DNA from 3 places in the Bacillus arachidis genome. Region 3 is predicted to be linked to each of the others. Evidence: predicted binding sites of a transcription regulator. Region 3 holds the regulator's gene; each other region holds the start of a gene.
The links. Region 3 encodes NrdR, which represses ribonucleotide reductase genes. Its sites were predicted from a motif close to AACACNATATATNGTGTT; they were not measured.
Positions count from the first base shown of each region.

Region 1: the regulator NrdR is predicted to act here: its motif matches at 2,669-2,686, upstream of QRY57_RS17665 (anaerobic ribonucleoside triphosphate reductase).
Region 2: the regulator NrdR is predicted to act here: its motif matches at 1,578-1,595, upstream of nrdI (class Ib ribonucleoside-diphosphate reductase assembly flavoprotein NrdI).

Region 1 is NZ_CP127376.1:3,132,561-3,136,777, forward strand. Features, by position in the region: gene QRY57_RS17655 (response regulator transcription factor) at 1-301, opposite strand, end outside; gene nrdG (anaerobic ribonucleoside-triphosphate reductase activating protein) at 320-772, opposite strand; gene QRY57_RS17665 (anaerobic ribonucleoside triphosphate reductase) at 769-2,625, opposite strand; gene plsY (glycerol-3-phosphate 1-O-acyltransferase PlsY) at 2,852-3,445, shown strand; gene QRY57_RS17675 (HesB/YadR/YfhF family protein) at 3,554-3,844, shown strand; gene QRY57_RS17680 (acyl-CoA thioesterase) at 3,875-4,217, opposite strand, start outside.
Region 2 is NZ_CP127376.1:1,374,440-1,378,656, forward strand. Features, by position in the region: gene QRY57_RS08475 (GNAT family N-acetyltransferase) at 1-344, opposite strand, end outside; gene ykzS (protein YkzS) at 562-756, shown strand; gene QRY57_RS08485 (hypothetical protein) at 781-1,098, shown strand; gene nrdI (class Ib ribonucleoside-diphosphate reductase assembly flavoprotein NrdI) at 1,644-2,003, shown strand; partial or broken gene QRY57_RS08495 (ribonucleotide reductase barrel domain-containing protein) at 1,990-2,688, shown strand; partial or broken gene QRY57_RS08500 (ribonucleoside-diphosphate reductase subunit alpha) at 2,978-4,217, shown strand, end outside.
Region 3 is NZ_CP127376.1:4,057,272-4,061,488, forward strand. Features, by position in the region: gene dnaI (primosomal protein DnaI) at 1-842, opposite strand, end outside; gene QRY57_RS22510 (replication initiation and membrane attachment family protein) at 876-2,294, opposite strand; gene nrdR (transcriptional regulator NrdR) at 2,409-2,870, opposite strand; gene speD (adenosylmethionine decarboxylase) at 3,177-3,560, opposite strand; gene QRY57_RS22525 (glyceraldehyde-3-phosphate dehydrogenase) at 3,948-4,217, opposite strand, start outside.

The DNA of each region.
Region 1 (4,217 bases), 920 kb from region 3:
TTACATATTCATCAGCCCCAAGTTCAAAACCTAACAATGTGTCATCTTCGTCAGAACGTGCTGTAAGCATAATAATTGGGACCGCCGACTCTTTTCGAATACGACGACACACAGACCAGCCATCTATCTCTGGCAACATGATATCTAGCATAATTAAATCAATTGTATGTTCCGCAAATAATTCTAACGCTTGTTTTCCGTCTTCAGCTTCTATTACTTCAAAACCTTCATTGCGAAAATAATCACTAACAATTTCTCGTAATCTTCTTTCATCTTCAACAAGCAATACCGTTTTGTTCATCTAACCTATCCCGCCTTTTCACTCTTTCAATCGAATAATACGTTGATTGGAGCTTCCGCGAAATGGAAGTGTCAAGTCTCTCTTTTCAATTTCAAACCTTCCATCGACAAGAACATCCCCATAATGTAACAACTCTATCATATCATTATTTTGAGAACTCTGTATCTCTTCTAATGTATAACCTGTGTAAATCCATAAGTTTTTTTTCAAAGCCTTCACCGCTTTTGCTACCTTCTTCACTTCAGCAGCTTGAAAAAATGGATCTCCACCTGAAAATGTTACATCAGTAAGCACATTTTTGGCAATCTCTTTTACAATTTCTTCTACGGTCATTTCAGTACCATTACAAATATTCCATGACTTAGGATTATGACATCCTAAACAACGATGCGGACAGCCCGCAAAAAATATGACTGTCCGCAATCCTTCTCCATCTACTACACTATCATGAATAATATTCATTACTCTCATTTATGTTTCACCCGATCTGCTTCTTCACTGCGCTTTGCACTATTCCATTTGGACATATCTCCTACAAGATATCCTGTTATACGGCGAATTCTTTCTATTTCATTCTCATCCTCGGTTCCACAACTTGGACATTCATTTTTGATGACACCATGATAGCCACAGCATTTACAACGATCCACAGGGTGATTTATGGATCCATATCCGACCCCATACTCTGCCATCGCCTGTACGATTTGTTTCAATGCCTTTTGGTTATGAACCGCTGCTCCATCTAATTCAATATACGTGATATGTCCACCATTACAAAGTGTGTGAAACGGTCCTTCTAAACGTATTTTATCAATTGCTTGAATGTTATAATAAACCGGAATATGGAATGAATTTGTATAATAATTATGATTTGTCACACCACTAATGGTTCCAAATTCCTCTCGATCTTTTTTAACAAACTTTCCTGATAACCCTTCTGCAGGTGTTGCAATTAAGGAGAAATTCAACTGATGTTCTTTCGTGGCTTGATCCATCTTCTGTCTCATTAATACCACAATTTCATTTCCAAGATTCCATGATTCTGTATCTTCCCCATGATGTTTTCCTGTTAAAGCAACTAAACATTCTGCAAGACCGATAAAACCAATACTTAACGTTCCTTGTTTTAAAATTTCAGCAACAGAATCTTCAGGGTGTAGCTTTTCTCCGCCTCTCCATATTCCTTGTGAATATAAAAAGTGAAAATCTCTTGCCTTCTTCGTACATTGATAAGCAAACCGTTCGAGTAGTTGATGAATACCAAGATCTATATAATAATTTAAAGCTTCAAAAAACGCTTCTTGTGAACCGCTAATTAATGCTAATTTCACCAAATTAATAGATGTAAAAGATAAATTCCCTCTACCAATCGCAGTCTCTTCTCCATGAATATTAGACATAACACGAGTTCGACACCCCATATAACATACTTCACTTTCTGGACGACCATCATAATGCACTGCATTAAATGGTGCATCTAAAAATGAAAAGTTCGGGAATAAGCGTTCTGCTGTCGTTTCTAATGCCAATTCAAATAAATCATAGTTCGGATCATTCTCTTCAAAATTGACACCTTTTTTTAGTTTAAAAATTTGAATAGGGAAAATAGGTGTTTCACCTTTTCCTAAGCCAGCTTTTGTCGCCCGTAATAATTGTCTAACTAACAACCGCCCTTCTTTTGATATATCTGTTCCATAGTTAATTGAAATAAACGGAACTTGCCCACCGCCCCGGCTATGCATGCTATTTGAATTATGAATAAAAGCTTCACACGCTTGATACGTATCATTCTCTGTTTCTTTCCACGCAAACTCTTCTACTTGCTCTTTTGTTAACGGATACGCCCCTAATCTTTTCTTATTTCTTTCAAATGTTTTTCTCACATATGGTGCTAAATCCATATCAAACATGGCAAAGGATTGACCACCATGCTGCATGTTTTGATTGGCTTGAAGAATAATCGAAGAAAGTGCCAACGCACTTTTAATATCTTGTGGTTGCCTCATATGTCCATGCCCTGTATGAAATCCGTTTTCAAGCAGTTGTGCTAAAGGAATTTGCGAACACGTTGTCGTACCTGTCGCATAAAAATCCATATCATGTGGATATAATATATTTTGATTGATTGCTTTTTTTACTTGTTCAGAAAGCAAATGTTCCACTGCATAATATTTTGCACTCTCAGATGCAAATGTTCCCATCATTCCCATAGGGGATCGTCCATCAACATTTGCATTTTCTTGCATTAAATCCTGTTCATTCCCGTGGACAATTGTTTCAAACATCTTCACTAATTCTTCTCCACGCTCACTTTGTTTCATCATTTCTAAAACCTCCAACTACATCTTGTTCATTCACTAACAAAATGATACAACATATAGTCTTGATCAATCTGTGAGAAATGTAACATTCCTGTGAAAGTTTTTTTAAGAAACTTTGAATTTTTCATTTACAAAAAAGAAATGTGCTCTTTACAAATGTATGGTACAATATACGGGAAAAACTCTTTTTACCCTTTATCAACACATTTGAATAAAGGAGACTGAACTTATGCTTATATATCTTTTATTTATCGTTGCGTATTTACTTGGCTCGATTCCATTTGCACTTGTTGTTGGAAAAATTGGTTACGGAATCGATATTCGCGAGCATGGTAGCGGTAATTTAGGAGGAACGAATACATTTCGGACACTAGGGAAAAAAGCAGGCTTTATCGTTACAATTGCTGATATTTTAAAGGGAACGTTAGCGACAGCTCTGCCGTTAATTTTCGCCTTAGATATCCATCCCCTTTGGTTTGGATTGGCTGCAGTTCTTGGACATGTATACCCAATCTTTGCAAAATTCCGCGGAGGAAAAGCAGTTGCAACTTCTGCTGGCGTACTCTTATGTTATGCGCCAGTCATCTTTGCGATATTAGCCGTTATCTTTTTCACCCTTCTATTTACAACGAGATACGTATCACTTTCTTCTATGGTAACAGCTATTGTTGCTGTTATCGCATCAATTGTTACTGGGGATAAAATCTTTATTGTTGCAATGTGTTTATTAGCTGGTATGGTTATTTATAGACACCGTGCAAATATTGGACGAATTATAAATAAAACTGAACCGAAAGCAAATTTAACAAAGAAACAAAAGTAAGGTTGCAACCCACATAACGCAAAAAGAAAACGCAAAGCATATTAATAGCGTCTTTTTGCGTTATTTTTTATACTAGAGAAAAAGCAACATAACTTGGAGGAACTATACATGAACCTTTCTGTAACAAATGAAGCAGTAAATTGGTATAAAGATGAATTAAACTTACAATCTGGCGATACAATTCGCTTTTTCGTACAATATGGTGGTTGTAGTACTGTTCAAAAAGGGCTTTCTTTAGGAATCCGTAAAGATGACCCTGCGCATCCTGCTGTTCAAATTCAAGAAGAGGGTATTACTTTCTTTGTTGAAGGTGATGATGAATGGTTCTTTGATGGACACGACCTAGCCGTTACCTTTAATGCTGGGGATGACTTTCCACAATTTAATTATGAAAAATAAAAAAGCGCGTGGCGAAATCCACGCGCTTTTTTATTTTTTCTTAATCTCTTCATACTTCGCATACCACTCAGGATATAATTTCTTAAAGGATACGGGACGAAAACCATCTTTTTTCGCACAAATATTTGTTGTTGTAGCGGTAATACAAAGGTCTCCATCACCATTATAAATTTCATATCCATATGTAACACGAAGTGGACTAACTGAATCAATCCATGTTTTCACAATTGCTCTTTCTCCATAACGCATTGCTTTCCGATATGAAATTTGTAAATCTAACACTGGAGAAATAACTCCTTCTTTCTCCATTTCAATATATGAAAACCCTAATTCCTGTATCAATTTTGTACGCCCTAATTCTAGCCATACTAAA
Region 2 (4,217 bases), 2.2 Mb from region 3:
GACAAAGTGTCAATATAATATTCATCGAGTTCTGCTTCTTTTTCTAGCGTAATCGTTGAATCTTGATGGATTTTTCGTAAGTGTTTTACAATTGGAGTATCTAGTTGCTTGGCATGACTGCCGTGATAGGCTACGATGATTCCAACTGCTTGTCCATTTTGTTCTTCAACGAAACAGTTCTCGTAGCTAAGTCGATTTTCTTTTTTTGAAAACCAAGTTTCAAGCCCTGTCAAGACTTCTGTTTCTGTTCTCCCACCTGTGATTTTTTCAGCAATTTCATGCAGAGCGTTATACAATAAAGAAGATATTGCCTTCGCATCTGTCTTTTTTGCTTTCCGAATCATATTATCCCTCCTAGTTGTCATTCTTATTGTAACATAAAATAAAGTTTCAATCAGTGATTCAATAATTTCTTGAATTTTATAGGATAAGCTTGAATATCGAATGGATTCAGAAAAGGGGAACCGTTATGGTAGTATATGATGTTTGCTGTGAATGTAAGAAATTTAACATTGTCGACTTGTGGAAGATAGGATAAAATATTGCAGAGAGGTGAAATACATGGATAAACAATTAGCAAATACAATTTTAGATCAACTGAAAAATGGAGAGATAGAAGAGTATATTGTAACTAAGGATGTATTTTATACGTTTCGTGAGGTTGTAGTAAATCGAGAGGATTTTAAACATTTCAGTGGGAATGCACAACGCGGCGGGAAAATTATTTATACATATATAGAAACACCGCGTTCTTAATAGAAGGAAAAGGAGAGGGGAATTATGGGAGAGTTTAAACAAGGTATTTTACCGCACTGGGACTATATGTGGAAAGATAGCGCTGGAAACCGGCTTGTAGGAATGGTTATGTTTCCAGAGAAACGGAAACGTACAAAAGAAGTTATAGAGAAATTGAAAGTAGCATATGAGCAAGAAACCAAAATTCGAGCAACTGTGAAACTCCTGCATATGAATCAATATGTGGAGGGAATGGTTGTATATTTTGATGAAGAAGCACCAGTGTTTACAATGCAAGATAAAGACGAGAATTTTCATCATTTATTCATAAAGGATATTTTACGTATTGAACATTGCGAATGAGTGATGCTCTGTTTGCAGTCTTTTTTAAATTCTCATTACACTAACAAATAAATTGGAGTGCCATCATAATTATCCTTTTCATTATAATGATATTTTTTATTGTGTAACAAAAAAGAAAGTATATGTATTTAAATAAATAACTGTTTAATCCACAAGGAGGAGAATTTCTTATTTGTGTGATCTAAATAATGTGTAACCGGTTTCGAGCAGATTACAATTTAAAGTCTGTTCTTTTTTGTGTGATGCTGGAGAAATATATTTCTCCAGCATTTACTGTTTTTTGACAAAACAGATTGATAACATTTTTGTAAATATGGTTAAATTCGTTGACAACTTTTTTGAAAAGCACTTTATTGACATGAGTTTTAGAATGTTGTTTCATAGTCTTTGTATTGAAAAAAACGGCTCGTGATGTCGAAAAGTAAAAGTTAAAAAAAGAAAGAATTTATACATATATCTTGTGTCTTGTTTCGAAACATAATACAATATATAGGGAAAACATGAATCGGCATCAAGATATAAAAGGAAGAAAGGGAGGGTCGGAGATGTTAATTGCATATGATTCTATGACAGGAAACGTGAAGCGTTTCATTCACAAATTAAATATGCCGGCCGTTCAAATTAATGAGGATCTAGTATTAGACGAAGATTTTGTTCTTATTACTTATACAACAGGTTTTGGAAATGTGCCGGAACGTGTTTTAGAATTTTTAGAACGCAATAATGCAAATTTAAAAGGCGTATCTGCAAGTGGCAATCGCAACTGGGGAGATATGTTCGGAGCAAGTGCAGATAAAATCTCAACCAGATACGAAGTACCTATTGTATCAAAATTCGAGTTATCTGGAACAAATAATGATGTAGAATATTTTAAGGAAAGGGTGCGGGAGATTGCGACACATTGAACTGAATAATGAAATCACGCAAATGCAAGACGGTTTCTATCAGCTTCATAAAGATAAAGAAGCATTAGAAGTTTTTATGGAAGAAGCGAGAGCGAATACCGTTCATTTTGATAGCGTGGCAGAGCGAATCGAGTATATGAATGAACATGATTACTATTACAACGTTCTGGACGAGTATAAGTTGGAGGAAGTCGAAGAAGTATACAACGTTGCATACGGTGAGAACTTCAAATTCCAATCTTATATGGCGGCATCTAAGTTTTATAAGGACTATGCGTTAAAAACAAATGATCAAAAACAATACTTAGAAAGCTACGAAGATCGCGTATCAATTGTGTCATTATACTTAGGACGTGGTGATGTTAATAAAGCGAAACAATTTGCAAGCATGATCGTAAAACAAAACTATCAACCAGCGACACCAACCTTTTTAAATGCGGGAAGAAGCAGAAGAGGAGAAATGGTGTCTTGTTTCTTGTTAGAGATGGATGATAGCTTAAATTCGATCGGATTTAATATTAATACAGCGATGCAGTTATCGAAAATTGGCGGAGGAGTAGCTTTAAACTTGTCCAAACTACGCGCACGCGGAGAACAAATTAAAGGTATCGAGAACGCAGCAAGCGGTGTGGTACCAGTTATGAAATTGCTTGAAGATTCGTTTTCGTATGCGAATCAGTTGGGTTAACTTATGGCTCAACTATAAAACCGGGTCAATTGCTGGAACGCCTGAGTATATCGAGGTAGGATACTACGAAGAAATTACGTAGCGCCCCCTAAAAATCCAAGATTGCAGGAAATCAGCAGCCGAGCTCCTAAGTCTATTAGATAGGGAGAAGGTTCAACGACCAAGTGGCTATGTAGGTGACTATATAGCTCGAACCTGGCTTCTCAAACTAAGGTTGTAGGAAAGAGAAGAAGATATGGTCTGAACTCTATAGCGATATAGAGAGGGTAGCAGAAATGACTATCCCCCATATGTTTTAAAGGTATGGAGTAACAATATGCAAAGAAAAGGTGCCGGAGCAGTATATTTAAACATTTTCCATTGGGATATTATTGAATTCCTTGATACAAAAAAAATAAATGCTGACGAGAAGAGCCGTATTCAGTCTCTATCAATCGGTATTATCGTTCCGAGTAAGTTCTTTGAGCTTGCAGAGAAGAATGAACCATTCCATGTTTTTGCGCCATTTACAGTATATAAAGAGTACGGAAAACATTTAGATGATATAGATATCGACGAAATGTACGATGAACTGATGAGCAATCCAAATGTGAAGAAGAAGCCACTTGATATTAGTGCACGTGATATGCTTATTAAGATTGCAATGATTCAGCTTGAGTCTGGTTATCCATACTTAATGTTTAAATCAAATGCGAACAAACAACATCCGTTAAAGGATATTGGAACTGTGAAGATGTCAAACCTTTGTACGGAAATCTTCCAGCTACAAGAAACATCCGAAATTAACGACTACGGTACAGATGACATTATCCGTCGTGATATTAACTGTAACTTAGGATCACTAAATATTGTAAACGTTATGGAAAATAAAGAAATCCGTGAAGCGGTTCATGCAGGAATGGAAGCTTTAACAGCTGTTTCTGATATGACTATTATTCCAAACGCACCAACTGTGAAAAAAGCAAATGATGAGCTGCATTCAGTTGGACTTGGTGCAATGAACTTGCATGGATATTTAGCGAAAAATAAAATTGCTTATGAAAGTGCAGAAGCGAAAGAGTTTGTTCGTACATTCTTTATGATGTTAAACTACTACTCCATTGAAAAGAGTATGGGGATTGCAAAAGAAAAGGGCGAAACATTTAAAGACTTCGATAAGTCTGATTATGCAAACGGCACATACTTTGAAAAGTATGAAACAACAGAATATAGCCCTGTAACAGAGAAAGTACAACAGTTATTTGAAGGGATTTATATTCCAACAAAAGAAGATTGGACAAGTCTAAAAGAACAAGTTCAGGAGCATGGTCTATACAATTCATATCGTTTAGCTATTGCGCCAACACAATCCATTAGTTACGTTCAAAATGCAACTTCAAGCGTAATGCCAATCGTAAGTCAAATCGAATCAAGAACGTATGCAAATGCGACAACATATTATCCAATGCCGTATTTATCAAAAGATACATTCTGGTATTATAAATCTTCTTACGATATGAATCAGTTTAAACTAATTGATTTGATTG
Region 3 (4,217 bases):
TCTCCGCGCTGTGTATACGTTAAATGATGTTCTAACTGTTTAAAATCAAAATTAGACGTAAAGAACGTTGGTAAGTTTTCAAGCATACGGAATTGTAAAATGGCACCAAGTACATCATCACGAACAAAGCTTGACATCGCTTCTGCTCCAATATCATCTAACATTAATACCGGCACATATTTTACTGCGTCAATTTTTTCGCTAATCGTATTATTTTGCAGCGAACTTTTTATTTCACGTAAAAATTCAGGCAAATATACAATCATTGAACTGACTTTCCTCTGAGCCAACTCATTAGCAATTGCTCCCAAAACAAATGTTTTCCCAACACCAAACGGTCCATAGAAGTACAATGCCTGTACTTTCTTCCCTGGCTCATACTCACTTAAAAATTCATTCGCGGCACGAATTGCTTCAAAGCGATTTCCATCAGATAAATCGAGAGAAGACATAGACGCCTGCAATATATCCTTAGGCATATATACACTTTGAATGAGCTTCTCTTGTTTCTTCCTCTCATCATAGGCCACTTTTCTTACGCAGCGATCATATTGAATGTCAATCATCTTACCTTGAATAATCAATTTCGGTTCATACCCTTGAATCATATTTTTACATGATTCTAAGTTCGGGCAATCTGCGCATCCAACGCTTTGTCCAATGTATTCATATAGCTTCACAAGACTTCGCTCTATCATGGAAGTCGTGACTTCACCTTTATGCTCTTCTACAAACTCTTTTATACGCGGATGAGCCATAACTTCTGCTTTTAACACTTCATATCTATTTTTAAAATTTTCATTTTGCATTAACTTTGCAAATGAATTTTGAATATGCTCCATTCTTTCACCTCAAAGAGCGTTCATTCTCCTCTATTAATCACGCTTATATTTTTTTAACTCTTCTTCCAATCTCTTTCTTTCTTCTTCTAACTTGCTCGGTTTTTCCGTCACATTTGCAAGATCTTTAGACTGTTCTTTTGGTTGTTCTTTTGGTTGTTCCTTCGCTTGTTCTTTCAGCCAATCTGGCACCATTTCTTTCCGTACTGTTTTTTTCGATGTACGGCCCTTCTTCTTCGTCTCAGCCCACTCTTGATATTGGCGATTCTCTTCTTTCGCCAATGCCATTGCTTCTGATACGGTACCGACCTTTTTTCGTGCCCAATGTCCTGCGATTTTCTCAACATATGTTTTGGAGAGCTTCATATCTGAACGCAGCATTACATAATAAATCAGTACATTGACAACACCTGGTGTTAATTTTTGATTCATCATTACTTCTTCTACAATTTGCAAATCTGCTTTTGTCGCTTCTGCACCGCCTGAGATTTCTTTTAACAATTGTTTTGGTGGAATCTCTTCCAGCTGTTTAATGAGCATCTCTTCTTGTGTAGACGGCTCTTTCTCTTTCATCGTACGTGAAGAATGAGGCTGCACTCGTTCACTTAACACTGGAAGCGCTTGACCATTTTCGAATTGATACCAATCACGCGCTCCTTTGCGAAGCCTTTCCATATCAATCGTTTGCAGTTCTGTCATTGCTCCAAGCACAATGTTTTGCATCGATAGCACATCCACACCATACACATAGGAAAGTGTAACCACACATTCCCGTACTTGATCCGTAATCGCTTTTCGCGGCACAAGAGTCGATAACCCTTCCACAAATAAAGAAAAATCAAAGAAATCGTTCCAAAGATTAGGAGCCGTTCCTTTCGCATTGCCAGGCATAACTGCGTTACTCGGAATTCGAAGTTCCTCTTGTGCATGTTCAAATTGACCTGGATTAAAAGACCCAAATACATCATTAAAGGAATGCGTAACATTTTCATAAGAAGTAAAATCAAACTCTTCTTCTAAGAAATATTGCTTAACTTGATTATATTTTGCACGACTCAATCGATTATACAAAAAGATGCTCAGGACAATATCATCAAAAAATTGTTTTGGTGATAACGGCGACTGAAGCTCGTATATAAACATTCGAATATCTTTTTCTTTTTTTATATATACGTTTAAAAGCCCAATCGCTTCTAATTTCACCCGTTCTTCATACACTTCTGGAAGCTGCATTTGCATCGTTACCATAAGAGAGTGATGTGTATTCTCTTTTCCAAATACACGATCCTGCTCTAACTCTCCCCACATCGTCATGTATAGGCTAAAAGCCTTGCTACCTACTAATGGTTGATATAACATCGTTAATACCTTGCGATCGTAACTATGCAGCAACCCTTTTGCACTTACTTTATAACGATCAATTGGCAATAGCTCCATCCATGACTGTTTTTCCATCCTTGCAATTCCTTTCTTTCGCCCATTCTACGTATATAACTCCTTAGTGAAAAAGAGCTAATAGCTTACGCTTCTAGCTCTTTCCCCCACTATTTGTAGGCTCCAAGTTCCACTTTATTCTCGTTCTTTTTGCAGTATATCTTTTAATTCTTCAATAAATACATTTAAATCTTTAAATTGACGATATACAGAAGCAAATCGTACATAAGCAACATCATCAATATCTCGAAGTGCTTCCATGACGATTTCGCCGATCATATCGCTTTTCACTTCTGATATTCCTAAATTTCGAAGTTCACGCTCTACATTTTGCGTTACTTCTTCTAATTGTTTTAATGATACAGGTCTTTTTTCACACGCTTTAATTAATCCACGCAAAATCTTTTCTTTATTAAACTCTTCTCTTGTTCCCTCTTTTTTTACAACAATAAGAGGTGGTTCTTCTACTCGTTCAAATGTCGTAAATCGATTTAAACAACTTTCACACTCTCTTCTTCTTCGAATGGAGCGCCCCTCATCTACCGGACGTGAATCCAATACTCTTGTACCATTATGAAAACAGGATGGACAACGCAACTCATTCACTCCCTTGCAATTTAATCTTTATTTTTCTTACTTTACTTACACGTGAAAATATATACAACATTATATAACCTATTTATCTATGCTTACCACTTTAACTCCACACTTACCCTACTTTCATGGGTAGTAATACCCCCAACTCAAAATCCATTAAAAACAACATAATTAGACAGGAGATTCGTTTCCTCATAAAAATTTAATTGGTGTGGTTCTCTTACTAACAGAAATTCCACCTTATATAAACTAAAAAAAGAGGTGCATTATACACCTCTTTACATTTTAAATCAATTATGTTTTTTTTTAAAGAGCTTTTGTTTCTCTATGCTTAATTTCGAAGCTACCTGTGCCTCGAGGAAGCTCGATGCTCTCTCGCGTTTTCGCATTTAAACCTTCTGCAATATACTCTGCAGCAACATTTGGATCAATACGATCCCCACAAGTATAAACATCAATACTTGCATAACCGTGCTCTGGAAAGCTATGAATTGTTAAGTGTGATTCCGAAATGATTACCACTCCACTTACACCCTGCGGTGCAAATTTATGAAAAGCAACCTCACGTACTTCAGCACCTGCTCTTAGTGCTGCATCCACAAATAATTGTTCAATAAACGGCATATCATTAAGCTTGTCAAAATCGCAATCCCAAAGTTCAGCGATTACGTGACGGCCCATCGTGTCCATAGTATCCATTCTACAGTTCCCCCTTGTAAATTTAATCTAACTGTTCGAATTGAAAACTAATTTGCAATTTGGCTTGCTCCACTACCACGGGGGAAAGTTAGTCCAGAGAGGTCCTAACCCTTTAAGTAGTGACTACGTACCTCAGCTCTTAAGTTTACGAGTGTTAGTATACTTTGTTTATTTTCATTTTGCAACAACAGTTTTTTCGTTTTTTTGTCATATTCTCTTCTTTACTTTCTCCCAAAAAGAATATTTAATTCACAAATACAGCAATCACAATGTTTTTTCATATGTACCATTCACAAAGATATACTTGAATAATATTTTTCCTTTTCAAAAAAAGTACAAAAAAAGAAGACAAGCAATCGCTTGCCTCCTTTTCTATCATTAAATGTGTTGTACATTTTCTTGTTTTGCTAGTTCAGTGACAACTAACTTCACAAGATCTACAACACGGCGAGAGTAACCCCACTCGTTATCATACCAAGCAAGCACTTTCACTTTACGCTCTCCCATTACCATTGTAGATAGGCCATCAATGATAGCAGAATGTGTATTTGTATTAAAATCGATAGAAACAAGAGGTTCTTCGCTGAACTCTACAATTCCTTTCAGCGCACCGTTTGCAACAGTTTTAAACGCTTCATTAATTTCTTC